One region of the Streptomyces sp. NBC_01591 genome, then DNA from elsewhere that is predicted to be linked to it. Evidence: riboswitches for the same ligand, from Rfam matches in the RefSeq annotation. Region 1 holds a riboswitch; each other region holds the start of a gene.
The links. Region 1 has a riboswitch for cobalamin ahead of OG978_RS13115 (prenyltransferase/squalene oxidase repeat-containing protein). Riboswitches for the same ligand answer to the same signal wherever they lie in the genome.
Positions count from the first base shown of each region.

Region 2: it holds a riboswitch for cobalamin, as region 1 does, so the genes downstream of both, OG978_RS38015 (CbtB domain-containing protein) here and OG978_RS13115 (prenyltransferase/squalene oxidase repeat-containing protein) in region 1, are expected to answer to the same signal.
Region 3: it holds a riboswitch for cobalamin, as region 1 does, so the genes downstream of both, OG978_RS27305 (ribonucleoside-diphosphate reductase subunit alpha) here and OG978_RS13115 (prenyltransferase/squalene oxidase repeat-containing protein) in region 1, are expected to answer to the same signal.

Region 1 covers NZ_CP109327.1:2,804,554-2,814,606, forward strand. The annotation lists gene OG978_RS13105 (MBL fold metallo-hydrolase) at 1-899, shown strand, start outside; gene OG978_RS13110 (DinB family protein) at 961-1,530, opposite strand; cobalamin riboswitch at 1,612-1,746, shown strand; gene OG978_RS13115 (prenyltransferase/squalene oxidase repeat-containing protein) at 1,856-3,130, shown strand; gene OG978_RS13120 (SCO2322 family protein) at 3,127-3,804, shown strand; gene OG978_RS13125 (energy-coupling factor transporter transmembrane component T) at 3,801-4,958, shown strand; gene OG978_RS13130 (ABC transporter ATP-binding protein) at 4,955-6,670, shown strand; gene OG978_RS13135 (ECF transporter S component) at 6,622-7,485, shown strand; gene OG978_RS13140 (hypothetical protein) at 7,753-8,493, shown strand; gene OG978_RS13145 (steroid 3-ketoacyl-CoA thiolase) at 8,630-9,799, opposite strand.
Region 2 covers NZ_CP109327.1:8,198,443-8,208,495, forward strand. The annotation lists gene trxA (thioredoxin) at 1-102, opposite strand, end outside; gene OG978_RS37990 (dihydrolipoyl dehydrogenase family protein) at 217-1,659, shown strand; partial or broken gene OG978_RS37995 (ATP-binding cassette domain-containing protein) at 1,613-2,467, opposite strand; gene OG978_RS38000 (glycoside hydrolase family 16 protein) at 2,599-3,480, opposite strand; gene metE (5-methyltetrahydropteroyltriglutamate--homocysteine S-methyltransferase) at 3,708-6,032, opposite strand; cobalamin riboswitch at 6,211-6,393, opposite strand; gene OG978_RS38010 (histidine phosphatase family protein) at 6,523-7,125, opposite strand; adenosylcobalamin (AdoCbl) riboswitch at 7,235-7,383, shown strand; gene OG978_RS38015 (CbtB domain-containing protein) at 7,387-7,602, shown strand; gene OG978_RS38020 (CbtA family protein) at 7,630-8,403, shown strand; gene OG978_RS38025 (GNAT family N-acetyltransferase) at 8,535-9,041, opposite strand; gene OG978_RS38030 (tetratricopeptide repeat protein) at 9,211-9,594, opposite strand; gene OG978_RS38035 (pirin family protein) at 9,773-10,053, shown strand, end outside.
Region 3 covers NZ_CP109327.1:5,879,849-5,889,901, reverse strand. The annotation lists gene OG978_RS27340 (glycoside hydrolase family 3 protein) at 1-1,308, opposite strand, end outside; gene OG978_RS27335 (carbohydrate ABC transporter permease) at 1,317-2,147, opposite strand; gene OG978_RS27330 (carbohydrate ABC transporter permease) at 2,144-3,136, opposite strand; gene OG978_RS27325 (extracellular solute-binding protein) at 3,236-4,519, opposite strand; gene OG978_RS27320 (GntR family transcriptional regulator) at 4,799-5,563, shown strand; gene OG978_RS27315 (DUF3311 domain-containing protein) at 5,789-6,043, shown strand; gene mctP (monocarboxylate uptake permease MctP) at 6,040-7,674, shown strand; cobalamin riboswitch at 7,841-7,968, shown strand; gene OG978_RS27305 (ribonucleoside-diphosphate reductase subunit alpha) at 8,109-10,053, shown strand, end outside.

The DNA of each region.
Region 1 (10,053 bases):
AGGCGTGGGACACGCTCGGGTCCGGGCTCGCCGCTGTCGGTACGGAGATGGCCGACATCCACGGGGTGGTCATCACCCACCACCACCCCGACCACCACGGGCTCTCCGGGCAGGTACGCGAGGCCTCGGGGGCCTGGATCGCCATGCATGCGGCGGACACCGCGATCGTGCGACGTACCCGGGAGTCCCGGCCCGGCACCTGGCTGACGTATCTCGCGGCCAAGCTCACCGCGGTCGGCGCGCCCGAGGAGCACCTCGCGCCGTTGCGGGCCGCCGCGGCCGGCGGGGGGCGGACGCGGACCCTGCCGGGGTTGCGGGCCGCGCTTCCGGACCGGGAGATCGTGCCCGGTGAGCTGCTCGGTCTGGCGGGGCGCAGGCTGCGTGCGATCTGGACGCCGGGGCACACGCCGGGGCATGTGTGCCTGCACCTGGAGGAGGAGCATCCGGGGAATCTGCCGGGCCGGGGCCGGCTCTTCTCGGGGGATCACCTGCTGCCGGGGATCAGTCCGCACATCGGGCTGTACGAGGGCCCGGACGATGCGACGGTCACCGATCCGCTCGGCGACTACCTCGACTCGCTGGAGCGCATCGGCCGGCTCGGGGCCGCCGAGGTGCTGCCCGCCCATCAGTACGCCTTCACCGATGCGGCGGGACGCGTACGGGAACTCCTCGGCCATCACGAGGAGCGGCTGACCGGGCTGCTGGGGCTGCTGGCCCAGCCGCTGACGCCGTGGGAGCTGGCCGAGCGGATGGAGTGGAACCGGCCCTGGGAACAGATCCCGCACGGTTCCCGGAACATCGCCGTCTCGGAGGCGGAGGCGCATCTGCGGCGGCTGGTGAAGCTCGGGCGCGCGGAGGCGGTGACGGGAAGCGAGCCGGTGACGTACATCGCGGTGTGAGTGCGAGTACGAGGTGGGGCGGGCCGCCCCACCTCGCACTGTTCACCTCACCGGCCGGGCCTCACTGGCCCACCCGTCCGTCGATGCACTCGCGCAGCAGGTCGGCCTGCCCGCAGTGACGGGCGTACTCCTCGATCCTGTGCACCAGCAGCTCCCGGACGGAGATCTTGTCCTTCCCCAGCCGCTCGCCCAGGTCCAGGTGCCCGGCCAGCGCGGCGTCGGTCGCGGCCTGCTCGCGCTCCAGATCGGCGTACGCGGCGTCGACCACGGCCTGATCGGCGACGGCTCCGTCGAAGTCCCCGTCACGCTTGCCGTACAGCTTCGGCAGCGGTTCACCGTCGGTGATCCAGTTGCGCCAGTCCCGTTCCACCTCGGCGAGGTGGCGGAGGAGGCCGAGCAGCGACATCGTCGACGGCGGGACCGACCGGCGGGCCAGCTGCTCCGCGTCCAGGCCGTCGCACTTCATCCGCAGGGTCAGCCGGTAGTCGGTCAGGAAGTCCTGGAGCGTCGGGAGCTCACCGTCCGGACTGTCACCGTCCTTGTTGCGGGGGTCGTCGTCCGGGTCCGCCCACATGTCGGGGTAGACGGTCGCCTGGCTCCAGCGTGCGGGTTGATCACTCATGCGGGACATGGTCGCCCGTTCGGGGCCGGACTCGCCAGTGGGTTTCCCGAGTTGTCGGCGAGCCGAAGCCGCCCAGGGCCCGGCCGGGCCCGCCCGGTAGAGTGTGCGGGTCGTCATCATGCCCGTTCAGGGGGAAGCCGGTGCGAATCCGGCACTGACCACGCAGCCGTGAGCCGTCGTCGCAGACGGTGAGTCGGAATGCCCTGTCCGCGGTCGTGACCGGCTCGGACCACCGGACCCCCGGTGGTCGGCACCGTCGAGGTATACGGAGCCGGAGCCTGGTGCCTGAGCGTGCCTGTGCCCGGTTCACCCCGCAGGAGAGGCCCCGCCAGCCATGACCGTACGTCGCAGCGCAGCAACGCTCGCCGCCACCGCCGCCGTGCTCTGCGCGACCGCTGCGCCGGTCGCGGTCGCAGCGCCGTCCCCCTCGCCCTCGCCGTCCGTCGCACTGCCTGCCGGGCTGTACGGCACGAAGGACCCCACCTACGACGGGGTGTGGCGGCAGTCGCTGTCCTTCCTCGCCCAGCGGCTCGAAGGGGTCACACCGGCCACGAAGTCGGTGGACTGGCTGATCTCCCAGCAGTGCGCCAACGGCGCCTACGCCGCGTTCCGGGCCGATGCCTCCAAGCCGTGCGACGCGAAGACGGTGCTGGACACCAATGCCACCGCGGCCGCCACCCAGGCGCTGGTCGAGGTCGGCGGGCACCGGGAGATCGTGAACAACTCGGTGCGCTGGCTGAAGTCCGTGCAGAACGAGGACGGCGGCTGGGGCTACACCGCGGGCGCGCCCAGCGATGCCAACTCCACCTCCCTGGTGATCGGCGCCCTCGCCCGGCAGGGGCAGCGGCTCGCGGACATCACGACCCCCGGCGGCAAGACCCCGTACGACCCGCTGCTCGCGCTCGCGATCCCGTGCGGCGGCAAGGACGGCGGCGCCTTCGCCTACCAGCCGGACAAGAAGGGGAAGCTCGCCGCGAACGGGGACGCCACCGCGGCCGCCGTGCTCGGCACGATGGGCAAGGCGATCGCCGTCGGGAACAACGCCGCGGGCAAGGCGCCCCGCTGCCGGACCGGCTCCGGTCTCACGCCCGAGCAGGCCGCCCAGAACGGCGCCCACTACCTCACCGGCGCCCTCGCGGGGAGCGGCCACCTGAACCTGGCGCCGATGCCGGGTGCCACCGACACGAGCCCGCAGCCCGACTTCGGCAACACCGCGGACGCGGTCGTCGCGCTGTCCGCGGCCGGCCACCAGGACAAGGCGGCCGGGGCGATCGACTGGCTGAAGAAGAACTCCGCGGAGTGGGCCGCCCAGAGCGGTCCCGCCGCCTACGCCCAGCTGATCCTGGCCGCCCACGCCACCGGCAACAACGCCCGGGACTTCGGCGGCGACGACCTGGTCGCCCGGCTGAACGCGGCCGGCCCCGCGCCCGCCGCCGTCGTGACGCCCGACCCGTCCGCCGACACCGGGTACGAGGCCACGGAGAAGGACCAGGTCCACAGCGGCGACGACGTGATCGGGGGCGTGTGGTGGTACATAGGCATCGGCCTCGTCCTAGCTGCGATCGCGTTCTTCCTGATCAGCGGCCGCCGGAAGAACAGGCAGCCGTGAGGCGCGCGGGAAGGGCCACCGCGCTGCTGGTGGTCCTGGGCGCCGTCCTGGCCGTGCTCGGCGCGGGACCGGCCCAGGCGGCCGGGTACCGGTACTGGTCGTTCTGGGAGAGCTCGGGCTCCGACTGGACGTACGCCACCCAGGGCCCGTCCCTGGTCCGGCCGGACGACGGGGCGGTGCAGGGCTTCCGGTTCTCGGTGAGCGAGGACTCCCAGGACTCGGCGAAGCCCCGCCGCGCCCCCGAATTCACGAAGATCTGCGCGGACACCCCGGCCAAGGACGGCACCAAGCGGATCGCGCTCGTCATCGACCCGGGCACGGCCTCGGACGCCCCCGTGGGTGAGACTCCGCCCGCCCTGCGCACCGCGTGCGCGCAGGTCGGCCCCGACGCGAGCGCCGCGGAGGCGCTCGCCGCGGTGGCCAAACCCTTGCGGTACAGCAGCGACGCAATGCTCTGCGCGATCACCGGCTACCCGGACTCGGGCTGCGGCGAACAGGTCTCCGGCGACGGACACGGCACACCTGCCGCGTCCGAGTCCGCCTCCGCGGCACCCGCCGAGTCCGCCGCCTCCTCCGGCTCCGGCGGCCCCTCCGCCGGGGTGCTCGTCGGTGTCGGCGCCGTTCTCCTCCTCGGCATCGCCGCAGTCGTGCAGGCCCGCCGCCGCCGCGGATGACCGCCCCGACCAGCTCCACGGTCCTGGCGCGCCGCCGTCCGCTGCGCGCCCCCGAGGCGACCCGGAGCAACGCCCTGCCCGCCGGGGCCTGGTGGCTGTGGGCGCTCGGCCTCGCCACCGCCGCGTCCCGGACCACCAACCCACTGCTGCTCGGACTGCTGGTGGGGGTGGCCGGTTACGTCGTGGCGGCGCGCCGCACGGACGCGCCGTGGGCCCGTTCGTACGGGGCGTTCATCAGGATCGGGCTGTTCGTCATCGGTGTGCGGCTGGTCTTCTCCGTCTTTCTCGGTTCGCCGATCCCCGGTACACACCTGGTGTTCACGCTCCCGGAAGTGCCGCTGCCCGACTGGGCGAAGGGGGTCAGGATCGGTGGCCGGGTCACCGCCGAGCAACTGCTCTTCGCGCTGTACGACGGGGCGAAGCTGGCCACCCTGCTGATCTGCGTCGGTGCGGCGAACTCGCTCGCCAACCCGGCCCGGCTGCTGAAGTCGCTGCCGGGTGCGCTGTACGAGGCGGGGGTCGCCGTCGTCGTCGCGATGACGTTCGCGCCGAACATGGTCGCCGATGTGATGCGGCTGCGCACCGCACGACGGCTGCGGGGCCGTCCGACCGGCGGCATCAAAGCGGTCCTCCAGATCGGACTGCCGGTCCTGGAGGGCGCGTTGGAGCGGTCGGTCGCGGTGGCGGCGTCGATGGACGCGCGCGGCTACGGGCGTACCGCCCAGGTCCCGCCCGCCGTCCGGCACACCACGAACGTCCTCACGCTCGGCGGGCTGCTCGGGGTGTGCGCCGGTACGTACGGTCTGCTGGCCGCGCAGGGCGGGGTGTACGGGCTGCCGCTGCTGATCGCCGGGCTCGTCGCCGCGATGGCCGGGCTGCGGCTCGGCGGCGCCCGTTCGGTCCGTACCCGCTACCGGCCCGACCGGTGGGGTGCGCGGGCCTGGCTGGTGGCCGGCTCGGGTGTCGCGGTGGCGGTGGCGATGATCTGGGCGGGCGGTGTCGACGGGGCGGCGCTGCACCCCGGGGTCGTGCCGCTGGTCGCCCCGGTGCTTCCGCTGTGGCCCGCGGCCGCGGTGCTGATCGGGCTGCTGCCCGCGGTGGTGGCGCCCATGCCGCCGTCGGCGGGCGCCCCGAATTCCAAGGAGATCCAGTGATCCGGTTCGAGCAGGTCTCGGTGCGGTACGAGGGGGCGGAGCGCGCCACCCTCTCCGGGGTCGATCTGACCGTCCCCGAGGGCGAGTTGGTGCTGCTCGTCGGTCCGTCCGGGGTCGGCAAGTCGACGCTGCTGGGTGCCGTTTCCGGTCTGGTGCCGCACTTCACCGGCGGCACGCTGAGCGGCCGGGTCACGGTCGACGGGCGCGACACCCGTACCCACAAACCGCGTGAACTCGCCGATCTGGTCGGCACGGTGGGCCAGGACCCGCTCTCCCACTTCGTCACCGACACGGTCGAGGACGAGCTGGCGTACGGCATGGAATCGCTGGGCCTGGCCCCCGACGTGATGCGGCGGCGGGTCGAGGAGACCCTGGACCTGCTGGGTCTCGCCGGGCTGCGCGACCGGCCGATCGCCACGCTCTCCGGCGGCCAGCAGCAGCGGGTCGCGATCGGTTCCGTCCTCACCCCGCACCCGAAGGTCCTGGTCCTGGACGAGCCGACGTCCGCGCTGGACCCGGCAGCGGCCGAGGAGGTCCTCGCCGTGCTGCAACGACTGGTGCACGACCTGGGTACGACGGTCCTGATGGCGGAGCACCGGCTGGAGCGGGTGGTGCAGTACGCGGACCAGGTCGTCCTGCTGCCGTCGCCGGGCGCCGCCCCGGTCATGGGCGCGCCGGCGGACGTCATGGCGGTCTCCCCGGTCCACCCGCCGGTTGTCGCGCTGGGCCGGCTCGCGGGGTGGGAGCCCCTGCCGCTCTCGGTCCGCGATGCCCGGCGCCGGGCGGCCGGCCTGCGCGAACGGCTCGCGTCGGTGCGGCCGCCCGCTCCGGAGCCGGTGGCCGCTCCCGCCCTGTCGCCCCTCGCCCCCTCCCCCGTACGGCGCGGCGCCCTGGCCCGGCTGCTGGGCCGCGGTGCGCAGGCCGCACCCGCCGCCCCGGAGCCCGTCGCCGACGCCACGGCCCGGGTCGAGCGGCTCGGTGTACGGCGCGGGCGCGTCGAGGCGCTGCGCCGGGTGACGCTCACCGTCGCCCCCGGCGAGACCGTCGCCCTGATGGGCCGCAACGGTGCGGGCAAGTCGACCCTGCTGGCCACACTCGTCGGGATGGTCGAACCCACCACCGGCACCGTCCTCGTCGGCGGCCGGACCCCGCACCGCACGCAGCCGCGCGAAATGGTGCGCCGGGTCGGGCTCGTACCGCAGGAACCACGCGATCTGCTGTACGCGGACACCGTCGCCGCCGAGTGCGCCGCGGCCGACAGCGACGCGGGCGCCGCCCCCGGCAGCTGCCGGGCCCTGGTCTCCGAGCTGCTGCCGGGCGTACCGGACGACACCCACCCCCGCGATCTCTCCGAGGGCCAGCGCCTCGCGCTCGCCCTGGCCGTCGTGCTCACCGCGCGGCCCCCGCTGCTGCTCCTGGACGAGCCGACCCGCGGCCTGGACTACGCGGCGAAGGCCCGGCTGGTCGGGGTGCTCCGGGGCCTCGCGGCCGACGGCCACGCGATCGTCCTGGCCACGCACGATGTGGAGCTCGCCGCCGAGCTGGCGCACCGGGTGGTGATCCTCGCCGACGGGGAGACCGTCGCGGACGGGGAGACCCGGCAGGTGGTGGTGTCGTCACCGGCGTTCGCCCCGCAGACCGCGAAGATCCTCGCCCCGCAGGAATGGCTGACCGTGTCACAGGTGCGCGCCGCGCTGGGAGAGCCGTCGTGAGCGGGCGCCGGGCGCGGCCGGTACGGCTCGGGCCGCGCGCGATCGCCGCGCTCGTCCTCGTCAGCGCGATCGGGGTGGGCTCGTTCGGCTGGCCGCTGCTGGCCGACCCCGGCGCCGGGCTGGCGCACTCCCAGGACGCGCCGTGGCTGTTCGCCGCGCTGCTGCCGCTGCTGGTCGGGGTGGTCGTCGCGATGATCGCGGACTCCGGTCTCGACGCGAAGGCGGTGGCGATGCTGGGGGTGCTGGCCGCGGTCGGCGCGGCGCTGCGCCCGCTGGGGGCGGGCACGGCGGGGCTGGAGCCGATGTTCTTCCTGATGGTGCTGAGCGGCCGGGTGCTCGGGCCCGGCTTCGGCTTCGTGCTCGGCTCGGTGACCATGTTCGCGTCCGCGCTGCTCACCGGCGGGGTGGGGCCGTGGATGCCGTTCCAGATGCTGTCGATGGGCTGGTTCGCGATGGGCGCGGGCCTGCTGCCGGGCCCGGACCGGCTGCGCGGGCGGGCCGAGCTGCTGATGCTGTCGGCGTACGGGTTCGTGGCGTCGTTCGCGTACGGCACGGTGATGAACCTGTACGGCTGGACAATGGTGCCCCCGGCCGGCTCGGGGGTCTCGTTCCACGCGGGCGATCCGCTGGCCGACAATCTGGTCCGCTTCCTCGCGTACTGCGCGGCCACCTCGCTCGGTTGGGACCTGGGCCGGGCGGTGCTCACCGCGGTACTCACCCTGGCCGTCGGCGGGGCGCTGCTGAAGGCGCTGCGCCGGGCCACCCGCCGCGCCAACTTCGAGGCCCAGGTCACATTTGACGTCCCCCGCGAGTGAGGGCTCCCACAGGACCTTGGTCCACCACTGTCGGGGGCAGTAGTCGGCCGTGAATCGTACGGCCCACTCGGCACCCCCTCCGACCTGGTCCTGGCCCCGGCACCGGCCCCAATTCGGTCACCCCGGTCCACTCGAATCACCCTGGTCACCCGCCCGAGCGAATAGGACACTTGATATCACTTGGCCAACTTAATTACCTGTTAGTCCATCTAGGCGCATTTGGCTTGCTCATCCATTCCCAGTGGCCACCGGCGCGTTGTCACTCTCGTGGAACCACGAAAATTCTGGGAGCGGAACACCGTCCTGGCGGAAGCTTTCTGCGCCAGCGACGAACGCATGCGCCGGGCACAGGCGTTGCTGGACGAGACGCAGGCGGAGCGGAGCAGAACGCTGGCCGCCTTCGCCGTCACGGTCGGTGACGACGGATCGATCGCGGACATGATGGGCCTCAACGAACGCGAAGTGCGATTAGCGCGACGCACCGTCGGCCGCAGTGACGCACGGACTCTCGCCGAAGAACTTCTGAAGCAAGCCCCGCCAGTGGCGAGCGAGCCGGCGGCCGCCCCCTCCGTCGCACCGGAGAACCCCGCACCGCGGCCGGCCGACGAGATCCCCGCACCACCACCGCAGGCACCGCGGCCCGCCCCGGCAGCGACTTCGGCCGGGCGCGGTACGGCTCCGGTCCTGACTCCGGCCCCCGTCGTGATCCCGTCACCGGCTCCGCCGGCCGAGGTGGAGAACACCGTCGTCTGGTCGCCGAGCATGGACTCCGTACTCCTGTGGAGCTGGGAATCCGGCCTCGATCTGCAGACGGTTGCCGCCGAACTCGGCCTGGAGGTACGGGCACTGCTGATGCGCGTACAGGAACTCGCCAACGACGGGCTGCTCACGCTCGCGACCCCGGTCGCGGACGTGAGCCGGTCCGGGCGGCACCGCCGCCACCACGAAGAGGGATACGCGGCGCTGTTCAGCCCCACCGCCACCTTCCCCACCCATGTGCCGTACTGAGCACGCGCCCCCCGTCGCACCGGCGACGCGGCCCCGGCCGGACGACCGGCCGGGGCTCCCCCACCGTCCCGCCCCACGGGCCCGCCGCTCAGCGCCGCGCGGCCACCCTCCGCGGAGCCGCGGGGCGATGCCCGCGTCAGAGCCGCTGGATGATCGTCCCCGTCGCCAGCGCGCCGCCCGCGCACATCGTGATGAGCGCGAACTCCTTGTCACGGCGCTCCAGTTCATGCAGCGCCGTGGTGATCAGCCGGGCCCCGGTGGCGCCCACCGGGTGGCCGAGCGCGATGGCCCCGCCGTTGACGTTGACCTTTTCGAGGTCCTGTCCGAAGACCTGGGTCCAGCTCAGCACCACGGACGCGAACGCCTCGTTGATCTCCACGATGTCGATGTCCTTGAGCGACATCCCTGCCTTGCCGAGCACCGCACGGGTCGCGTCGATCGGCCCGTCGAGGTGGAAGTGCGGGTCCGAACCGACCAGGGCCTGGGCGACGATCCGGGCGCGCGGTTTGAGCTTGAGCGCGCGCGCCATCCGCTTGGAGGCCCACATGATCGCGCAGGCGCCGTCGGATATCTGCGAGGAGTTGCCCGCGGTGTGGATGGCGGTGGGCATGACCGGTTTGAGCCGGCCGAGCCCCTCCATGGTGGTGTCGCGCAGCCCTTCGTCCCGGTCGACCAGGCGCCACATGCCCTGTCCGGCCGCCTGCTCCTCCTCGGTGGTCGGCACCTGGACGGCGTAGGTCTCCCGCTTGAACCGCTCCTCCGCCCAGGCCACCGCTGCCCGCTCCTGCGAGATCAGCCCGAGCGAGTCGACGTTCTCCCGGGTCAGTCCGCGCTTGCGGGCGATGCGTTCGGCGGCCTCGAACTGGTTGGGCAGGTCGACGTTCCACTCGTCGGGCCAGGGCTTGCCCGGTCCGTGCTTGGAGCCGCTGCCCAGCGGCACGCGCGACATGGCCTCGACGCCGCAGCTGATGCCGACGTCGATGACTCCGGCCGCGACCATGTTGGCCACCATGTGGGAGGCCTGCTGCGAGGAACCGCACTGGCAGTCCACGGTGGTGGCGGCGGTCTCGTACGGAAGGCCCACGGCGAGCCAGGCGTTGCGGGCCGGGTTCATGGACTGTTCGCCGGCGTGGGTGACGGTACCGCCGACGATCTGTTCGACGCAGTCGGCGTGGATGCCGGTGCGACCGAGGAGTTCTCGGTAGGTCTCGCCCAGCAGATAGCCGGGATGCAGATTGGCGAGCGCGCCTCCACGCTTGCCGATGGGGGTGCGTACGGCTTCGACGATGACGGGTTCCGCGGCCATGAGCTCGTCCTCTCCTCGCACTTCCGCAGGGGCGTCCCGGCGCCCACGGAAGGAACTAGTACGCGTTCTAGTTATGCAAGCAGTCTTATGAGGCTTACCCCCGGTACGCAAGGGTCGTGCACGCACCTTGCCGCCCACTTCATACCGGCCTCACCCAGTCTTCACGCAACAGATCGGGCCGCCTCTCTTGCCAGTTGTAGAACCCGTTACTACCTTGCGGTCAACTTCTGATGGGTCGTCAGGCAATGTCCCGG
Region 2 (10,053 bases), 5.4 Mb from region 1:
CCGGCACGGGCCGCACCAGGAAGCCCAGAAGTCGATCAGGACGAAGTCGTTGTCACTGACGACCTGATCGAAGTTTTCCTTGGTGAGCTCAACGGTGCTCATTGTCTGTTACCTCTTCCTGTGCCCGCTCGGAACTGTCCGAACAACGGTGCCTGCACTTGCGCTATTCCGCCTGCCCATGTGGCCGTCGCGCACACCCACGACCAGACTGTCCCCATGACAGATGCTTCCCTGAACGCCGAGTACGACGTCGTGGTGATCGGAGCGGGTCCGGTGGGTGAGAACGTTGCCGACCGGGCCCGTGCCGCCGGACTGAGCACGGCGGTCGTCGAGTCGGAGCTGATCGGCGGCGAGTGCTCCTACTGGGCCTGCATGCCCAGCAAGGCCCTGCTGCGCCCGGTGGTCGCCCGCGCCGACGCCCGCCGCGTCCCGGGCCTCAGCGACGCCGTGCAGGGCCCGCTGGACACCGCCGCGGTCCTCGCCCACCGTGACGCCTACGCATCGCACTGGAAGGACGACGGACAGGTCGCCTGGCTGGAGGGCATCGGCGCGGACATCTACCGCGGCCGGGGCAGGCTCACCGGCGAGAAGGCGGTGTCCGTCACCGCGCCCGACGGCACGGAACACCGGCTCACCGCCCGCCGGGCCGTCGCTGTCTGCACCGGCAGCCGCGCCGTCGTCCCCGACCTGCCCGGCATCGACGGGGCCCGGCCCTGGACCAGCCGGGAGGCGACGAGCGCCAAGAAGGTGCCCGGCCGCCTCGTGATCGTCGGCGGCGGCGTGGTCGGCGTGGAGATGGCCACCGTCTGGCAGGCCCTCGGTGCTCAGGTGACGATGCTGATCCGCGGCAAGGGGCTCCTGCCGAAGATGGAACCCTTCGCCGGCGAGCTGGTCGGGCAGGCCCTCACCGAGGCCGGGGCCGACATCCGCACCGGCGTCTCGGTCGCCTCCGTACGGCGCGCGGTCCCGGACGGCCCGGTCACCGTGGAACTGGACGGCGGCGAACACGTCGAGGCCGACGAAATCCTCTTCGCCACCGGCCGGGCCCCGCGCACCGACGACCTCGGACTGGAAACGGTGGGCCTGGAACCCGGCACCTGGCTCACCGTCGACGACAGCTGCCGCGTCGAGGGCACCAACTGGCTCTACGCGGTCGGCGACGTCAACCACCGGGCGCTCCTCACCCACCAGGGCAAGTACCAGGCACGCATCGCGGGCGCCGCGATCGCCGCCCGCGCCGCCGCCGTACCGCTGCTGGAGACCGACCGCTGGGGCGCCCACGCGGCCACCGCCGACCACGCGGCCGTCCCCCAGGTCGTCTTCACCGACCCGGAGGCCGCCTCGGTCGGCCTCACCCTCGCCGAGGCCGAGCGGGCCGGCCACCGGGTACGGGCCGTCGACCACGACCTCGCCGCGGTGGCCGGCTCCGGCCTGTACGCGGACGGATACCGGGGCCGCGCCCGCATGGTCGTGGACCTCGACCGGGAGATCCTGCTCGGTGTCACCTTCGTCGGACCGGGCATCGGCGAGCTGCTGCACTCGGCGACGATCGCGGTCGCGGGCGAGGTCCCCATCGACCGGCTGTGGCACGCCGTGCCCGCGTACCCGACGATCAGCGAGGTCTGGCTGCGCCTGCTGGAGGCGTACCGGGACGCGTAGACCCTCGATACGGGACGGCATCCGTACCGGCCGTGACGACGGCCGCGAGCAGCGACTTCGTGTACGGGTGCCGCGGCGCCTCGACCACCTCCTGCGCCGTGCCCTCCTCGACCACCTCCGCGTCCTTCATCACACCCGGTCACTGATCCGCCGGATCACCGACAGATCGTGCGAGACGAACAACAGGGCCGTTCCCAGGCGCTGTTGAATGTCGTCCAGCAGATCCAGGACCTGTGCCCGCACCGAGGCGTCGAGCGCCGAGACCGGCTCGTCGCACACCAGGATGCCGGGGGACGGGGCGAGGGCGCGGGCGATGGCCACGCGTTGGCGCTGGCCGCCGGAGAGCTGGTCGGGGCGGCGGTGCAGACGTGCGAGCAGTTCGGTCGTCGGCCCCGTCTCCACGACCGAACCGTTCCGCAGCACCGCGGTGCGGTCCGCGATCCGCGCCACGACACCGAGGTCGTGACTGATCAGCAGCAGCCCCGTCCCGTCCTCCTTCGCCCCGGCCAGCAGGTCGAGGATCTGCGCCTGCACGGTCACATCGAGCGCGGTGGTCGGCTCGTCAGCGATGAGCAGACGCGGGCCGACGGCCAGCGCCGAGGCGATCAGTGCCCGCTGCCGCAGACCCCCGGAGAGCTCGTGCGGATACTGCGTCGCCCGTGCCTCCGGATCGGGGACACCCACCCGGCGCAGCAACTCGACTACGCGCGCCGATCAGTGCCCGCTCCACCGTACGGTGCAGCCGCATCGGCTCCGCGATCTCGGCCCCGATCCGGCGCAGCGGGTCCAGCGACACCAGCGCGTCCTGGGTTCCTCGGCGGGCGGGGCGGTCGCAACCAGTCGTTGCGGATGCTGTGACCAGGACTCACCGGCAGAGCCGACGGCCCGGGCCCGGGCCGAACAGACGGGCCGGACGGACGGCCCGGACGGCCCGGACGGTCAGGCGGGCGGCCGGAGATCGCTGGTGCTGACCCGCACATGGTCGACGACGAGCTGTTGCGGGAAGGAGGTGCTGCCGTCGGGGTCACCCGGCCAGTAGCCGCCGACCGCGAGGTTGAGGATCAGGAAGAAGGGCTTGTCGAACACCCAGGCGTTGCCCCCGAGGTCGGCGGGTGTACGGCGCTGGAAGACGTTCCCGTCCACCGACCAGGTCACCGAGCCGGGCGCCCAGTCGACGGCGAAGGTGTGGAAGTCGTCGGCGAACGCCTGGCCGCCGGGCAGCGTGTAGGCGGCGCCGATGCCGCCGGAACCGGAGTAGCCCGGGCCGTGCAACGTGCCGTGGACCGTGGACGGTTCGAAGCCGACGTTCTCCATGACATCGATCTCGCCCGAGTTCGGCCAGCCGACCTGGCCGATGTCGTCGCCCAGCATCCAGAAGGCCGGCCACATGCCCTGACCGCGCGGCACCTTCATCCTCGCCTCGACGTGCCCGTACGTCTGGGTGAACCTGCCGGACGTGTTCAGCCGTGCCGAGGTGTACTCACAAGTTCCGTACCAGCATTGGTAGTTGTTCGGATTCTCGCGACGTGCGGTGATGACCAGATGGCCCTGGCCGTCGAGTGCCGCATTGCTGTTCCCGGCCGTGTAGTACTGCCGTTCATGGTTGTTGACGTTGTCGCCGGTCTCGATCTGCCACTTGGCGCCGTCCACGGCAGAGCCCGCAGGGCCGTCGAAGTCGTCGGTGAACGTCGCTGCCGCGGCCCGCGCTCCGGGCGTGGGCACCCCGGCCGCTGGACCGGAAGAGGCCGAGAGGAGGGCGAGCGCGGAGAGCGCGGACACCAGCAGGCGGCGGGGGAGACGGGGATTGCGGAGGGAGGTCATGGAGGGGGGTCCTTCCCGTGCGGAATGGAGCGGTCGAGCAGTCGTCATGCATATGACAATCGCCCGTTGTGGGGGAGCGGGGAGAGGTTTGGTTCTGTATGCGATTTAAGAAGTGAACCAAGACCGTGTCAAGACCTTGGTACGTACCACACTTCTTGCATGCAGTCGTTGTGGGAACGACCCGGGACGGGCACCCGAACGGGCACCCGTCCCGGGCCGCGGCGCCATCAGCGTGCGGTGCCGTGCAGAGCCGCCCGCACCTCGGCGGCCGCCGAGACGAGGTGTTCCAGCGAGGCGCGCACCTCCGGCCAGCCCCGGGTCTTCAGGCCGCAGTCGGGATTGACCCACAACCGCTCGGCGGGAATCGCTTCGAGACCCTTACGGAGCAGGGCGGCCGCCTCCTCGGCGCTCGGCACCCGGGGGGAGTGGATGTCGTACACACCGGGGCCGACCTCCCGCGGATAGCCCGCCGCAGCCAGCTCGTCGGCCACCCGCATATGGGAGCGGGCCGCCTCCAGGCTGATCACATCCGCGTCCAGGTCGTCGATCGCCCGGATGATGTCGCCGAACTCCGCGTAGCACATGTGCGTATGGATCTGGGTGTCCGGGCGTACGCCACCGGTGGCAATCCGGAACGACTCGGTGGCCCAGGCCAGATACCCGGCACGGTCGGCGGCCCGCAGCGGCAGCGTCTCGCGCAGCGCGGGCTCGTCCACCTGGATCACCGAACTGCCCGCTGCTTCGAGGTCGTTCACCTCGTCCCGCAGCGCGAGGGCGACCTGGCGCGCGGTCTCGCCGAGTGGCTGGTCGTCGCGGACGAAGGACCAGGCGAGCATGGTGACCGGACCGGTGAGCATGCCCTTGACCGGACGGCTGGTGAGCGACTGCGCGTACGTCGTCCAGCGGACCGTCATCGGCTCGGGCCGCGAGATGTCCCCGGCCAGGATCGGCGGCCGGACATACCGCGTGCCGTACGACTGGACCCAGCCGTGCCGTGTGGCGAGACATCCGGTGAGCCGCTCGGCGAAGTACTGCACCATGTCATTGCGTTCGGGCTCGCCGTGCACCAGCACATCGATGCCCGCCGCCTCCTGAAACGTGATCACCTCCTGGATCTCGGCCTCGATGCGCTTGTCGTACGAGTCCGCGTCGATGTGTCCCGTCCTCAGATCGGCCCGGGCGGCGCGCAGTTGGGCCGTCTGCGGGAACGAACCGATCGTGGTGGTCGGCAGCAGCGGGAGCCGGAGGCGGGCGTGCTGGGCCGCTGCCCGCTGCGGATAGGGCAGTTCGCGCCGCGTGTCGGACTCCGTGACGGCCGAGACGCGCGCCCGTACCGCCGGATCGTGAGTGATCGCCGAACCGGCCCGTGAGGCCAGATCGGCACGGTTGGCGACGAGTTCGGCGGCGATCGTGTCCGTGCCCCGGGCGAGCCCCTTGGCGAGGGTGGCGATCTCGGCCGACTTCTGCCGGGCGAAGGCCAGCCAGCGCACCGCCTGCGGGTCGATGTCACGCTCGGCGGCCAGGTCGAGGGGGACATGCAGCAACGAGCAGGAGGCCGCGACGTCGACCCGGTCGGCGAGACCGAGCAGGGTGCCGAGGGTGGCCAGGGACTGCTGGTAGTCGTTGATCCATACATTGCGGCCGTCGACGACCCCGGCGACCAGCCGCTTGCCCGGCAGACCGCCGACCGCGGCGAGATCCCGCAGATTGGCGGCTGCCGGACCGGTGAAGTCCAGCGCGAGGCCGTCGACCGGGGCCTTCGCCAGAACGGAGAGTGCCTCACCGAGCCGGTCGAAGTAGGAGGCGACGAGAAGCTTCGGCCGGTCTGCGAGCGTGCCCAGGTCCCGGTAGGCGCGCGCGGCGGCGTTCAGCTCCGCCGGGGAACGGTCCTGCACCAGCGCGGGCTCGTCGAGCTGAACCCACTGCGCACCGGCCGCACGCAGATCGGCCAGAACCTCGGCGTACACCGGCAGCAGCCGGTCGAGCAGTGTCAGCGGCTCGAAGTCGGCAGCGACACCGGGAGCGGGTTTGGCCAGCAGCAGATACGTCACCGGACCGACGAGCACCGGCCGGGGGTTGTGCCCGAGCGCCAGCGCCTCCCTGAACTCCTCGACCTGCTTGGCGGAATCGGCGGCGAAAACGGTGCCGGGGCCGAGCTCCGGCACCAGGTAGTGGTAATTCGTGTCGAACCATTTGGTCATTTCGAGCGGCGCCACGTCCTGCGTACCACGCGCCATCGCGAAATAGCCGTCCAGCCCGTCGGTCTCGACGGCCTCGCGGTGCCGGTCGGGTACGGCACCGACCATCACGCTGGTGTCCAGCACATGGTCGTAGTACGAGAAGTCACCGGTCGGGACCTCGTGGATGCCGTCGGCGGCGAGCCGACGCCAGTTGGCACGGCGTAGTTCTGCGGCGGTCTCCCGGAGCGCCGCCGCGGTGACGCGGCCCTTCCAGTACCCCTCGACGGCCTTCTTCAGCTCCCGGTCGCCCCCGTGGCGGGGGTAGCCGTACACGGTGGCCCGGGCTGCCGCGGCTGCGGACTCGGTGGTCACGGAACTCTCCTTCGCGAGCGTGTCCTGATACGACCCCGGGACGGATCGCAGGCGCGAAGGGATGACGGACCGGGCGGATCCGCGGCGCCGTGCCGGCGCGCGTGACCTGCCCGATATGTACGCCGACCCGCCCACGAGGTCACCGGAATCACCGTGCGCGTCCGACGCGCACGGGCAGTGGCAGGTCTTCGGACTCGCGGGCGCGTCTCGCGTACGAGACACCTACTGGCCGTCGCTTCCCGGACCCGTCGGGTCCAGTGCTCGATGACGGCGGTCGTTCCCACTCACCGCTGCGGGGCAGTCCCGGATTCCCACCGGGTTCCCTCTTGCGACGCGCCTGTCTGGCGGACAGGGCGAACCAGCTGCACCCCCACCCTAGGGCTTCTCCTCCGGATCCTGCCAGGGCCACCTCCTGCGGTGCCGGGCTCGGCCACAACTCCTGCCCAGGCCCGCCCTCGGCTGATCGTCCGGGGGATCGCCGTCGACGGGATCAGTCGCCCGGCGAAGGGGACAGCGGCTGTCCGCACCGCAGGTTCCACCGGCCGGACCGGCCGCTGAGCCCGGTCAGTGTCAGGGGGGCGATGTCCAGGCGCCAGAACGCCTCCACCGGCAGAGCGAGTGCCCCGACGATCACCGCCCGTACCACCGCCGGCTCGACGACCCCCAGCACGCGGCCGCCCTCGCCGCCCTCGGCGGATGCCGCCGTCCCCACCGTCTCAAGCCAGCGTCCGGCCCGGGCGCAGAGATCCAGCAGGGACTCGCCGCCATGGGGAGCCGCCGAAGGATCGGTCAGCCAGGCCGACACGGCCTCCGGCTCGGCCGTGCTCACCGCTGCCAGCCGTCGACCGCTCCACCGGCCCATGTCCCAGCCACGGACCGCCGGTTCGGGCCCGGCGCGCAGCCCCAACGCGTCGGCGGTCCCGGCGCATCGCGCGGACGGCCCGCGCAGATACCGGTCGGCGGCGGGCACCGCCGCGGCGACGGCCCCGGCCCGGCGGGCCCCGGCCGCGTCGAGCGGCGCGTCACCGTCGAAACGGGCCTCGCGCAGCGCGGCGTTGAGCGCCGGTGAGATCAACATCACCTGTACCGTCATGACCCGGTCAACTCCCTGAACTCTGGCCCCTTGGGTGTGCCCACCCTGGCATCAGGGCGATCCGGCCTCCGTCGGCGCCATGGCAGGGGGCCGCCTCCAAGGGGTATCGTCACGACGAGCATGACGTAGGTGCGACGGAAGTCCGGTGAGAATCCGGCACGGTCGCGCCACTGTGAACCCGTATCTGTGCGGGAAGTCAGACCCAGCACCTACGTCTCAGGCACCACGATCGGGACGCGTGTTCCCTCAGGAGGTTCTGCCATGGCACAGACTGCTGCCCCCGCCACCGCCGTACCGGCGATCACTCCCATCTCCCTGAAGGCCATTGCCCCTTGGGCGGTCTTCTTCGGCATTCTCATGCTCGTACTGCTCTACTTCGTCGGCGCCGAACAGGGTGCCACCGCGGTCATCTCCGGCGAAGGTGTCCACGAGTGGGTCCACGACGGCCGCCACTTGCTCGGTTTCCCCTGCCACTGACGTACCGTCCGATCCAGGGGAAACCTCATGAACTCCATATCTGTCAGAGCTCTGCTTGTTCGCGGCATGCTGGCCGGCCTTGCCGCGGGTGCGTTCGCTCTGCTGGTCGCCTACTTCCTCGGTGAGTCGCGCGTGGACGCGGCCATCGCCCTTGAGGAGTCGCACAGCCATCACCATGACGGCGGCGAGGAACTGGTCAGCCGCACCATGCAGTCCACCGCCGGCCTCGCCACCGGTGTACTGGTCTTCGGCGTGGCGATCGGTGGCATCGCCGCCCTCGTCTTCTGCTACGCCCTCGGCCGGATCGGCAGGTTCGGCCCACGGGCCACGGCCGCCCTGATCGCGGGTGCGGCCCTGCTGACGGTGTACGTCGTGCCGTTCCTGAAGTACCCGGCCAACCCGCCGGCCGTCGGCAACCCCGACACCATCGGCCCGCGTACCGCCCTGTTCTTCCTGATGGTCGCCCTCAGCGTGCTGCTGGCCGTCGCCGCGGTCATCCTCGGCAAGCGGCTGGCTCCCCGCCTGGGCAACTGGAACGCGACGATCACGGCATCCGCCGCCTATGTCCTGGTGATCGGACTCGCCTACGCGTTCCTGCCCTCGTACAACGAAGTCGGCAAGGACTTCCCGGCCGCCCTGCTGTGGGAGTTCCGCCTGAGCACCCTCGCCGTGCAGGCCACCCTCTGGGTGACCTTCGGCCTCGTCTTCGGCCATCTGACGGACCGGCTGCTCGCGCCCGGGACCGGCTCCGTCACAACCGGAAACAGCCCGGCGAACCGGGCGGCCACGGCGGCCGGCTGACCGGCACAACGCCTGCAGGCCGATGCGCGGAACCCCGCCGGGAGCTCCCGGCGGGGTTCCGGCGTTCCTCCACCGTGCACCGGCCGGTCCGGCGGCCGAACCCGTCGCCCGCGGGCCCGGCGGCCACCGGCTCACTCCCCGGCCTGCGGGCCCCAGTCGATCCGGTAGTGCTTCAACTGCTCGTCCTCCTTCACCAGGCGCATTCCGACGGCTTCCATGACGCGCTGGGACGCGAGGTTGTCCAGATCGGTGTCACCGTGCACACAGCTCACCCCCTGATCGCGGGCGAACCGGAGCAGGGCGCGCAACGCCTCGGAGGCGTACCCCATCCCCTGCGCCGAGGGGACGAGGCCGTAACCGATCGTGACGTGCCCGTTCTCGTCCGGTGCACCGTGGAATCCCAGCCCGCCGATCACCACTCCGTCCGCGAGGCGACGTATCTCGTACGAACCGAAGGGGCTGGGGTCCCCGGACCTCGCACAGGTGTCGAGGAAGCGCTCGGCCGCGGCCGTCTCGCCGGGGGAGGGGTAGCCGGGCGCCCAGCGCGCCCCGTCTCCCGGCGTGCCCGCCATCACGTGCAAGGCGTCGGAAGCGTTCATCGGGCGGAGGAGGAGGCGCGGGGTCTCAAGGTCGGTCATGAGCGAGTGGAATATCACGCGGGACGGGCGGACGGCATCCGAATTGACCGGCCGGTGCGGCCGGTCAGGAGGGCACCGCGGCCGAGGGCGCCCTCCGGACGGAATGGCCGAACCGTCCGGCGGACGCCCCGCGCGGCCCCTGAGCACCCTCGTCGCGAATCTCCCGGACTCACCCGGCGGAAGGGCCCTGGGCGTCCGTCCGGCCCGTACCGAAGTCGAAGTCCCCGGAGAACGCCGCCGCCATCCGCAGATGGCCGGCCGCCTCCGCGCTCCGTCCCTGGCGCTCGAGGGTGCGGCCCAGCATCAGCCGCGCATAGTGCTCGACCGGGTCGCGCTCCAGCACCGCCCGCAACTCCGCCTCGGCCTTGCCGAGCCGCGCCGAGTGGTAGTAGGTCCGGGCCAGCAGCAGACGCGGCGCCACCTGCTCCGGCACCTCCTCGACCAGCCCCTCCAGGATTCGGGCCGCGGTCATGTACTCCTTCGCTTCGAAGAACATCTGCGCACGGTCCCAGCGGTCGGCAGCCGTGCCGAACTCGTAGTAGATGTCGCTCACTTGACCTCCTCTGTCACGGACCGTCCCCGGATCGTGCCCGGCTCCGTCCAATCGCTGAACCGGCTACCGGTCAGCCACCCTGCGATTGCCGGAACGACGCATGGTGGTTGAATATTCCACTAAATCATCGGCGTGGGTACCGGCACTCCCGGGCCCGCACAGGAATAGGTTGAGCGCCATGAGCAATCTCGATCGCCAGGCCGCACTCTCCGTCTGCGGAGGGCGGGGCTTCGTCGTCGCCGAGCCCGTACGTGAACTCCTCACCCCTCGCCACGTCCGGCTGGGCGAGTCCACCGAGGTCCGCAGGCTGCTGCCCAACCTCGGCCGCCGCATGGTCGGCGCCTGGGCCTTCGTCGATCACTACGGCCCCGACGACATCGCGGGCGAACCCGGGATGCAAGTGCCGCCCCACCCTCACATGGGCCTGCAGACGGTCAGCTGGTTGCACGACGGCGAGGT
Region 3 (10,053 bases), 3.1 Mb from region 1:
CGCCCGCAGCACCGCGGCGACGGGCGCCTCGGTCTCGCTGCTGTACGTGTCGGTCCGGGTGTCCGGCAGCAGCCGGGCCAGCTCCGCGGCGACGCCCCACGGGGTCTCGTCGCCGACGGCGATGTTCGCCGCGGAGGTGAACGCGGCGACGTACGCGGGCTCGGTCAGCGGAGCGGCGGAGCCGGTCGCCCGCACCGCCCGGCGGGCGGCGACCAGGCCGATGTCGGAGCCGATTCCGGTGCCGGGCGCGATCCCCTCCTGCGTTGCCCCGCCCGGCCCCGAACCGGCCCCCTTGGCCCCCTTCGTCCACGACGCGAGGGCACGTACCCGTGCGGCCGCGTCCGCGAGCCGCTCCTCGGCGAGTTCACCGCTGCGCACCGCCCGGACCAGCGCGTCGCGCAGCCGGAGCACCGTGCCGTCGTCCTCCAGGCCGCCACCGACGCAGAGCGCGTCGGCCCCCGCGGCGATCGCGAGGACGGAGCCGCGCTCGATGCCGTACGTCGCGGCGATGGCCTGCATCTCCACGGCGTCGGTGACGATCAGGCCGTCGTAGCCCAGCTCTTCGCGCAGCAGACCGGTGAGGATCCGGGGGCTCACCGTCGCGGGGCGGTCCGGGTCCAGCGCCGGGAGCAGGATGTGCGCGCTCATCACGCACTTGGAGCCCGCCGCGATGGCCGCCCGGAAGGGCACCAGCTCACGGGCGTGCAGGGTCTCCAGGTCGACCTCGATGCGCGGCATCGCGTGGTGCGAGTCGATCGCGGTGTCGCCGTGCCCCGGGAAGTGCTTGGTGCAGGCGGCGACCCCGGCGGCCTGGAGGCCCTCGACGTACGCGGCGGTGTGCCGGGCCACGAGCTGCGTGTCGGCGCCGAAGGACCGTACGCCGATGACCGGGTTGCCCGGGTTGGAGTTGACGTCCGCGGACGGCGCCCAGTTGAGGTTGACGCCGCACTCGGCGAGCCGGCGGCCGAGCTCCTGGGCGACCGCACGGGTCAGGGCGAGGTCGTCGACGTGGCCGAGGGCGAGGTTGCCGGGGAACGAGGAGCCGGTGCGCACCTCCAGGCGGGTGACGTCACCGCCCTCCTCGTCGATCGCGACGAGGATGTCGTCGCGCTCGGCCCTGAGCCGGGCGGTGAGCGCGGCCACCTGCTCGGGGGTCCGGATGTTGCGGCCGAACAGGGCGACGGAGGCGAGGCCTTCGTCGACCCGGCGCAGCACCCAGTCCGGGGCGGTGGTGCCGGTGAATCCGGGCTGCAGGACGGCGAGCGCGTCGCGGGTGACGGTGTCCGTGGCGGATATCAGGGTGGTCATGGGCGGCGTTATCCCTTCACGGCACCGTCGGTGAGGCCGCTGACGGCCTTGCGCTGCAGGAAGACGAACAGGATGAGGATCGGGATGGCGAAGATCGAGGCCGCCGCCATGGTGGCGCCCCAGTCGTCGCCGAACTGGCTCTGGAACTGGGAGAGCCAGAGCGGCAGCGTCTTGGCCTCGGGGTCCTTGTTGAGGATCAGGACCAGCGGGAATTCGTTCCAGGCGGTGATGAAGCCGAAGAGCGAGGTGGCCATCAGGCCCGGGGCGAGCAGCGGCAGGATCACCTTGACGAACGCCTGCGGGCGGGTGCAGCCGTCGACCATGGCGGACTCCTCCAGTTCCTTGGGCACCGCGGCAACGTAGCCGCGCAGCGTGAGGATCGTGAAGGGGAGCACCATCACCATGTAGAAGAGCGTCAGCGGGACCAGGCTGTTGAGCATGTCCGCGTCGCGGACCAGCATGTAGATCGCGATGACCATGACTTCCCACGGCGCCATCTGCGCGATCATGAAGACCAGGATCATGCCCTTGCGGCCCTTGAACCGCATCCGGGCCAGCGCGAACGAAGCGAAGAGCGCGATGATCAGCGAGAAGGCCACGGCGACCAGGGTGACGGTGAGCGAATTCCTGACCAGGGTCAGGAAGTTCGGTGCGTGGTACGCCGTCTTGAAGTGCTCGAACGTGACGTCGGTCGGGAACCAGACCGGCGCCTCGGTGATGATGTCGCCGGTCGGCTTGAACGCCGTACTGAACATCCAGTAGACGGGGAAGACCAGGGCGGCGAAGAGGACGATCGCCGTCGCGTTGGGCCAGATGCGGCCGAACAGTGAGCGCTTCACAGCTCGTCCTCCTCTTGCTTGAGAACGATGCGGAGGTAGTAGGAGGTCAGCCCCAGCATGATCAGAATGGTCAGCAGCGAGATCGCCGCGCCCATGCCGTAGTGCTGGTTGCCGACGCCCTCGACGAAGGCGTAGACCGGCAGGGTCTCGGTGAGGCGGTTGGGGCCGCCCTCACTGATGGTGAAGATCTGCGGGAAGGCCTTGAAGATCCAGATGACTTCGAGGAAGGTCGTGGCGTAGAGGAAGGGCCGCAGGAACGGGAACGTCACCGAGGTGAAGCTCTTCCATACGCCGGCGCCGTCGAGCGAAGCGGCTTCGTACAGCTCCTTGGCGATCGTCGTGGTCGCCGCGTAGAGGTTGATCGCCACGAACGGGATGGACTGCCAGACGATCAGCAGGGTGACCACGAAGAAGGTGGAGAACTGCGATCCGGTCCAGTTGTACTCGGCCATCGAGTGCCAGCCGAGCTGGTCCAGCACGTAGTTGACCACGCCGAAGCGCGAGGCGAACAGCCACTGGAACACGGTGGACGCGGCCACGACCGGCATCGCCCAGGCGAGCACCAGGCCGACCATCAGGGTGAACCGCATCCTCTTGCCGAGGCGGGCGAGCAGCAGTCCGATCAGGGTGCCGAGGACCATGGTCAGGACGACGTTGACGCCGGTGAAGACGATCGTTCGGAGCGTGACTCTCCAGAAGTCCTCACCGGTGAGGATCTCCTGGTAGTTCTTGAAGCCGTTCCACTCGGTGACATGCTGGATCAGCTGTCCCATATTGAGGTTCTGGAACGACAGCAGGACGTTCTTCACCAGGGGGTACCCGAGGAGGACCGCCGTCACCGCGAGTGCGGGAATCATCAACAGGTACGGCGCTGCGCCGATGCCCAGCTTCCGCTTGCTGCCCCCGTGCTGCCCGACGGGTGGTTTCCCGTCCTGCCCGCGGACTGCGGCCGTCTTGGCCACATCCGAGGGATCGGTCTGCACTGCCATGCTCGCCATCTCTTCCAACAAAGCCCTACACGGAACGGTGCGTACAGCCGGGGCGGCGGGTCGGGACCCGTCGCCCCGGCGCGGGACGCGCTACTGCGACTACTGCTGCTGGCTGAGGCGCTTGTTGAGCTCGTCCTCGACCTGCTTGGCGGCTTCGGCGGGCGACTTACCCTGCAGGACCAGCGTCATGTAGGTCTTGATCGGGTTCGGGGGGTTCTCGACCGGCGCCCACTCCGGGATCAGCGGCGTGGTGCCACCGGACTTGGCGAGGGCGGGACCGGCCGCCTCGGCGGCGGGCTGGCCGACGGTGTACTTCTGCATGGCGTCGCCCTTCGGGGACCAGCCGGCCTCCTTGATGAGCTCGCCGTCGTTCTGTTCGGAGAGCGCGACCTTCAGGAACTCCTTGGCCAGGTCCTGGTTCTTGCTGCCCGCGGCCACGGCGAGGTTCGAGCCGCCGAGGAAGACGCCCTCGGGCTTGTCGGCCGTCTCACCGGGGATGGTGAAGAAGCCGATGTCGTCCTTGATCTCCGGGTTGGCCTTGATGGCCGTGCCGGCCTCGTAGCCCATCGCGATGATGGCGCCGGTCTTGCCCTTGGCGAAGACCTCGGCCTGCTGCGGGGTGGCCTCGTCCTTGTCCTTGGGGGCCTTGGAGAAGGCCTGGTACTGCTTGTAGACGTCCATGGCCTCGGCGACCTTCGGGTCGGCCAGGTTGGAGACGTACTTGTCGCCTTCCTTCTTCACCGGCGAGACGCCCTTGCCGACGAGCAGGCCGTCGAAGAAGTACCAGTTCTGGCCGGGCAGGTAGATCGGCTCGGCGTCGCCCTTCTTCTCGATGGCCTCGAAGGCCTTGAAGAGGTCGGCGCGGGTCTTCGGCGTCTCGGTGATGCCGGCGTCCTTGAAGACCTTCTTGTTGTACATGACGACGCGGTTGCCCACGTACCACGGCAGGGCGTACTGCTTGCCGTCGTAGATGGAGGGCTGGTTGACGCTGTCGGCCCAGGCGGAGCCGATCTCCTTCTTCAGGTCACCGAGGTCGGCGAGACCGCCGGTCTTGGCGTACGCCGGGGTCTGGGTGTTGCCGATCTCCAGGACGTCCGGCGGGTTGGATTCGGAGAGAGCGGTGGTGACCTTCTGCTGGATGCCGTTCCAGTCCTGGACTTCGATCTTCAGCTTGGCCTTGGTCTTCTTCTCGAACTCCTCGGTGACCTTCTTGGTCCACCCGTCCGGGTTCGAGCCGGACATCGTCCACACCGTCAGGGTCTGGCCCTTGTACGCGTCCGGACCGGCCTTCTTGCCGCTGTCGCCGCCGTCGTCGGACCCACACGCCGCGAGGCCGATCATCATGCCCGCGACGCCGATCGCCGCGATGAGCTTGCGCTTCACGCCAAACCCTCCTCAGGGATACTGCAACCCCGCCCACCGCGAAGACATTCGACGAGTACTGCTGGGGCTGGACCTGGTCTTTAATGGTTTAGACCAGCACGGGGAGCTTGGCCTAGACCTTTAGGGGTGTCAAGGGTGTATAAGAAGTGCACTCGCGTCCGTTATAGGACCGACACCTAAGGGAGGGCGACCAGCCGTGACCGGACCGTGCCACCATGTGAGCCGCGACAGACGGAGGAGCCGGTGACGGCAGCAACGCAAGCGTCGGGAAGGCGGACCATGGGTGCCGACGGGGGCAGTACGGAGAACGAGACGGGCACGGCCACGCGGACGGCGCGCGTCCCGAAGTACTACCGACTGAAGCGACATCTGCTCGACATGACGGACACCATGCCGCCGGGCACCCCCGTGCCGCCGGAGCGGACCCTGGCCGCCGAGTTCGACACCTCACGCACCACCGTGCGCCAGGCACTCCAGGAGCTGGTCGTCGAGGGCCGGCTGGAGCGCATCCAGGGCAAGGGCACCTTCGTGGCCAAGCCGAAGGTCTCGCAGGCCCTGCAACTCACCTCGTACACCGAGGACATGCGCGCCCAGGGCCTCGAACCGACCTCCCAGCTGCTGGACATCGGCTACGTGACGGCCGACGACACGCTCGCGGGGCTGCTCGACATCACCACCGGCGGCCGGGTGCTGCGGATCGAGCGGCTGCGGCTGGCCAGTGGCGAGCCGATGGCGATCGAGACCACCCACCTTTCGGCCAAACGCTTCCCCGCGCTCCGCCGTTCACTGGTGAAGTACGCCTCCCTCTACACCGCGCTGGCGGAGGTGTACGACGTACGGCTGGCCGAGGCCGAGGAGACCATCGAGACCTCGCTGGCCACCCCGCGCGAAGCCGGCCTGCTCGGTACGGATGTGGGCCTGCCGATGCTGATGCTCTCCCGGCACTCGCTCGACGGACAGGGCGAACCGGTGGAATGGGTGCGCTCGGTCTACCGCGGCGACCGGTACAAGTTCGTGGCGCGCCTGAAGCGGCCCACGGACTGAGCACGCGATCGCAGAAGGCCCCCGTGGAACACACCACCCCGCGGGGGCCTTTCACATACCTTGGTACGGACCAACTGTCGTACGTCTGGCGCGATTACGAACGTACGTACCTGCTCAGCGGACCGTTGCCGGACCGCAATGCGGACAGGGGGTGACGGTGACCGGAAGCCTCCCCTAGATTTCCTGCGCATTACAAGGTGATCAGCGAGGGGACGGAGTCGCCGCATGCCAGCAGCCCCAGAAGAAAAGCCACCGACCGTCACACCGGTCCGGGTGGTCATCGCCCTCTGTCTCATCGCGCCGTTCGTGGCGATGCTCTGGGTGAGTTCGTACGCGAAGGTGGACCCCACCTTCATCGGCATTCCGTTCTTCTACTGGTACCAGATGCTCTGGGTGCTGATCTCCACCGCGCTCACGGTCATCGCGTACAAGCTGTGGCAGCGTGACCAGCGCGCCCGCAAGGGAGGTGAGTCGGCATGAAGGACGGCGTGAACGGCGTCGCGCTCGGCGTCTTCATCTTCTTCTTCGTGGCCGTCACGGTCATGGGCTTCCTGGCGGCGCGCTGGCGCAAGGCCGAGAACGAGGCCAGCCTCGACGAATGGGGCCTGGGCGGACGGTCGTTCGGCACCTGGGTCACCTGGTTCCTGCTCGGCGGCGACCTGTACACCGCGTACACCTTCGTCGCCGTTCCCGCGGCGATCTACGCGGCGGGCGCGGCGGGCTTCTTCGCCGTGCCGTACACGATCCTCGTGTACCCGCTGATCTTCACCTTCCTGCCGCGGCTGTGGTCGGTCTCGCACAAGCACGGGTACGTCACCACCTCGGACTTCGTCCGCGGGCGCTTCGGCTCCAAGAGCCTCTCGCTGGCGGTCGCCATCACGGGCATCCTCGCCACGATGCCGTACATCGCGCTCCAGCTCGTCGGCATCCAGGCGGTGCTGGACGTGATGGGCGTCGGCGGCGGCGAGAACACCCACTGGTTCATCAAGGACCTGCCGCTGCTGATCGCGTTCGCGGTACTCGCCGCGTACACCTACTCGTCCGGGCTGCGGGCGCCCGCGCTGATCGCGTTCGTCAAGGACGGACTGATCTACCTGGTCATCGCGGTGGCGATCATCTACATCCCGATCAAGCTCGGCGGCTTCGACGACATCTTCGCCAAGGCGGGCGAGGCGTTCTCGCAGACCAACCCGGCCACCGGCAAACCGCGCGGCGCGCTCGCGCCGGGCGAGGCGGGCCAATGGGGTTACGCCACCCTGGCGTTGGGCTCGGCGCTGGCGCTGTTCATGTATCCGCACTCGATCACGGCAACGCTCTCCAGCCGCAGCCGCAACGTGATCCGGCGCAACACCACGATCCTGCCGCTGTACTCGCTGATGCTGGGTCTGCTGGCGCTGCTCGGCTTCATGGCCATCGCCGCCGGGATCAAGGTGGACAACGGGCAGCTGGCCATCCCGCAGCTGTTCGAGAACATGTTCCCGGACTGGTTCGCGGGCGTCGCGTTCGCCGCCATCGGCATCGGCGCGCTGGTGCCCGCCGCGATCATGTCGATCGCCGCGGCGAACCTCTTCACCCGCAACATCTACAAGGACTTCCTGAAGCCGGACGCGACCCCGGAGCAGGAGACCAAGGTCTCCAAGCTGGTGTCGCTGCTGGTCAAGGTCGGCGCGCTCGCCTTCGTCCTGACGATGGACAAGACGGTCGCGATCAACTTCCAGCTGCTCGGCGGCATCTGGATCCTCCAGACGATGCCGGCCCTGGTCGGCGGCCTGTTCACCCGCTGGTTCCACCGCTGGGCGCTGCTCGCGGGCTGGGCGGTCGGCATGGTGTACGGGACGGTGGCCGCGTACGGGGTCGCCTCGCCGACGCAGAAGCACTTCGGCGGCTCCTCCAAGGAGATCCCCGGCATCGGCGAGATCGGCTACATCGGCCTCACCGCGTTCGTGCTGAACGTGGTGGTGACGGTGGTGCTCACCTTCGTCCTGAACGCCGTGAAGGCGCCCGCCGGGATCGACGAGACCTCCCCGGCCGACTACACGGCCGACGCGGGCGACCCGGGTGTGAAGACGGAGCTCCCGCCGGCCACGGCGGGGGCGCCTGGCGGTCACTGAGACCCGCTCACGGCCCGTCATACCCCTCTCCGAAGGGGCGCGGCGGGCCGTCGGCGTGATCGGGCCCACCGGCCCGGGAAAGGGCCGTACGGCTCATTCTGTGGGCCCGGCCCGACCGGTGCGACACAACATGTGGGGGCTGCCTCATCGGGCAGCCCCCACATGTATGCTCGTCCTCGCTGTCGCCGCAGGGGAATCCGGTGCGAATCCGGAACTGTCCCGCAACGGTGTATTCAGTGCGCTTTTGTGCACCCCCGAGTCAGTCCGATGACCTGCCGGCAGCGCATCCGGCTCGACCGAACCGGATGCCCAGACGTCCGGGCCTCGCGGTTGGGCCGGTGGACGCCGTGCGGAGTGCTGCCCTGCCCCGGGTGTGCTTCCGTAGGGCTGCCCCGTTCCCCGCCGGCCCCGAGCCGAGCGAGGGAGAGCACCACGTGACCATCGCGCCAGCCGATCCGGCTTCAGTCGCCGCGTCCGCAGCAGCCGAGTCCGAGGCGGCCGCACAGGACGGACCGGGCACCGCACTGCTGCGGACCCTGACCGACCTGACCGCCGATCTGCCCGACACCGACCCCGGCCGGGTCGCCGCTGCCGCGCTGCGTGGCCGCAGCGCCCGGGCGGACGAGGCCGAGCTGCGGTCGCTGGCCACCGAGGCCGCCGCGGGGCTGATCTCCGAGGACCCCGCCTACTCCCGGCTCGCCGCCCGGCTCCTGACCCTCACCATCGCGGACGAGGCGGCCGGCCAGGGCGCGGTCTCCTTCTCCGCCTCGGTCGCCGTCGGGCACCGCGAGGGTCTGATCGCGGACCGGACCGCCGAGTTCGTCGCCCGTCACGCGGCCGCCCTCGACGCGCTGGTGGAGCGCTCGCTCGCCGACGGCGCGGACGACCGCTTCGGTTACTTCGGGCTGCGGACCCTGCACAGCCGCTATCTGCTGCGCCACCCGCACACCCGCCAGGTCATCGAGACGCCCCAGCACTTCATGCTGCGGGTCGCGGCCGGGCTGGCCGAGGACGAGTCGCAGCGCGCCGTGGACGAAGTGGCGTCGCTGTACGGGCTGATGAGCCGGCTCGACTACCTCCCCTCCTCCCCCACGCTCTTCAACTCCGGTACCCGGCACCCGCAGATGTCCTCCTGCTATCTGCTGGACTCCCCGCTGGACGAGCTCGACTCGATCTACGACCGCTACCACCAGGTGGCCCGGCTCTCGAAGCACGCGGGCGGCATCGGTCTGTCGTACTCCCGCATCCGCTCCCGCGGTTCGCTGATCCGTGGCACCAACGGGCACTCCAACGGCATCGTGCCGTTCCTGAAGACGCTCGACGCCTCCGTCGCCGCGGTCAACCAGGGGGGCCGCCGCAAGGGCGCCGCCGCCGTCTACCTGGAGACCTGGCACGCGGACATCGAGGAGTTCCTGGAGCTGCGCGACAACACGGGTGAGGACCAGCGGCGTACGCACAACCTCAACCTGGCGCACTGGATCCCGGACGAGTTCATGCGCCGGGTCGACGCGGACGGCCACTGGTCGCTGTTCTCGCCCGCCGACGTACCCGGGCTCGTCGACCTGTGGGGCGACGAGTTCGACGCCGCGTACCGGGCCGCCGAGGCCCAGGGGCTGGCCCGCAAGTCGATCCCGGCCCGCGAACTGTACGGCCGGATGATGCGCACCCTCGCACAGACCGGCCAGGGCTGGATGACGTTCAAGGACGCCTCCAACCGGACCGCGAACCAGACCGCCGAGCCGGGCACCGTCGTCCACTCGTCGAACCTGTGCACCGAGATCCTCGAAGTCACCGACGACGGCGAGACGGCGGTCTGCAACCTGGGCTCGGTCAACCTCGGCGCGTTCGTCGTCGACGGCGACATCGACTGGGAGCGGCTGGACGCCACCGTCCGTACCGCCGTGACCTTCCTCGACCGGGTCGTCGACATCAACTTCTACCCGACCGAGCAGGCCGGCCGCTCCAACGCGAAGTGGCGCCCGGTGGGCCTGGGCGCCATGGGTCTCCAGGACGTCTTCTTCCAGCTGCGGCTGCCGTTCGACTCCCCCGAGGCCCGCGCGCTCTCCACGAAGATCTCCGAGCGGATCATGCTCGCCGCGTACGAGTCGTCCTGCGACCTCGCCGAGCGGTCCGGACCGCTGCCCGCCTGGTCGCAGACGCGTGCGGCGCGCGGTGTGCTGCACCCCGACCACTACGACACCGAGCTGAACTGGCCGGAGCGGTGGGACGCGCTGCGTGCCCGCGTCGCGAGGACCGGGATGCGCAACTCGCTGCTGCTCGCCATCGCGCCGACGGCGACGATCGCCTCGATCGCGGGGGTCTACGAGTGCATCGAGCCGCAGGTCTCCAACCTCTTCAAGCGCGAGACGCTCAGCGGTG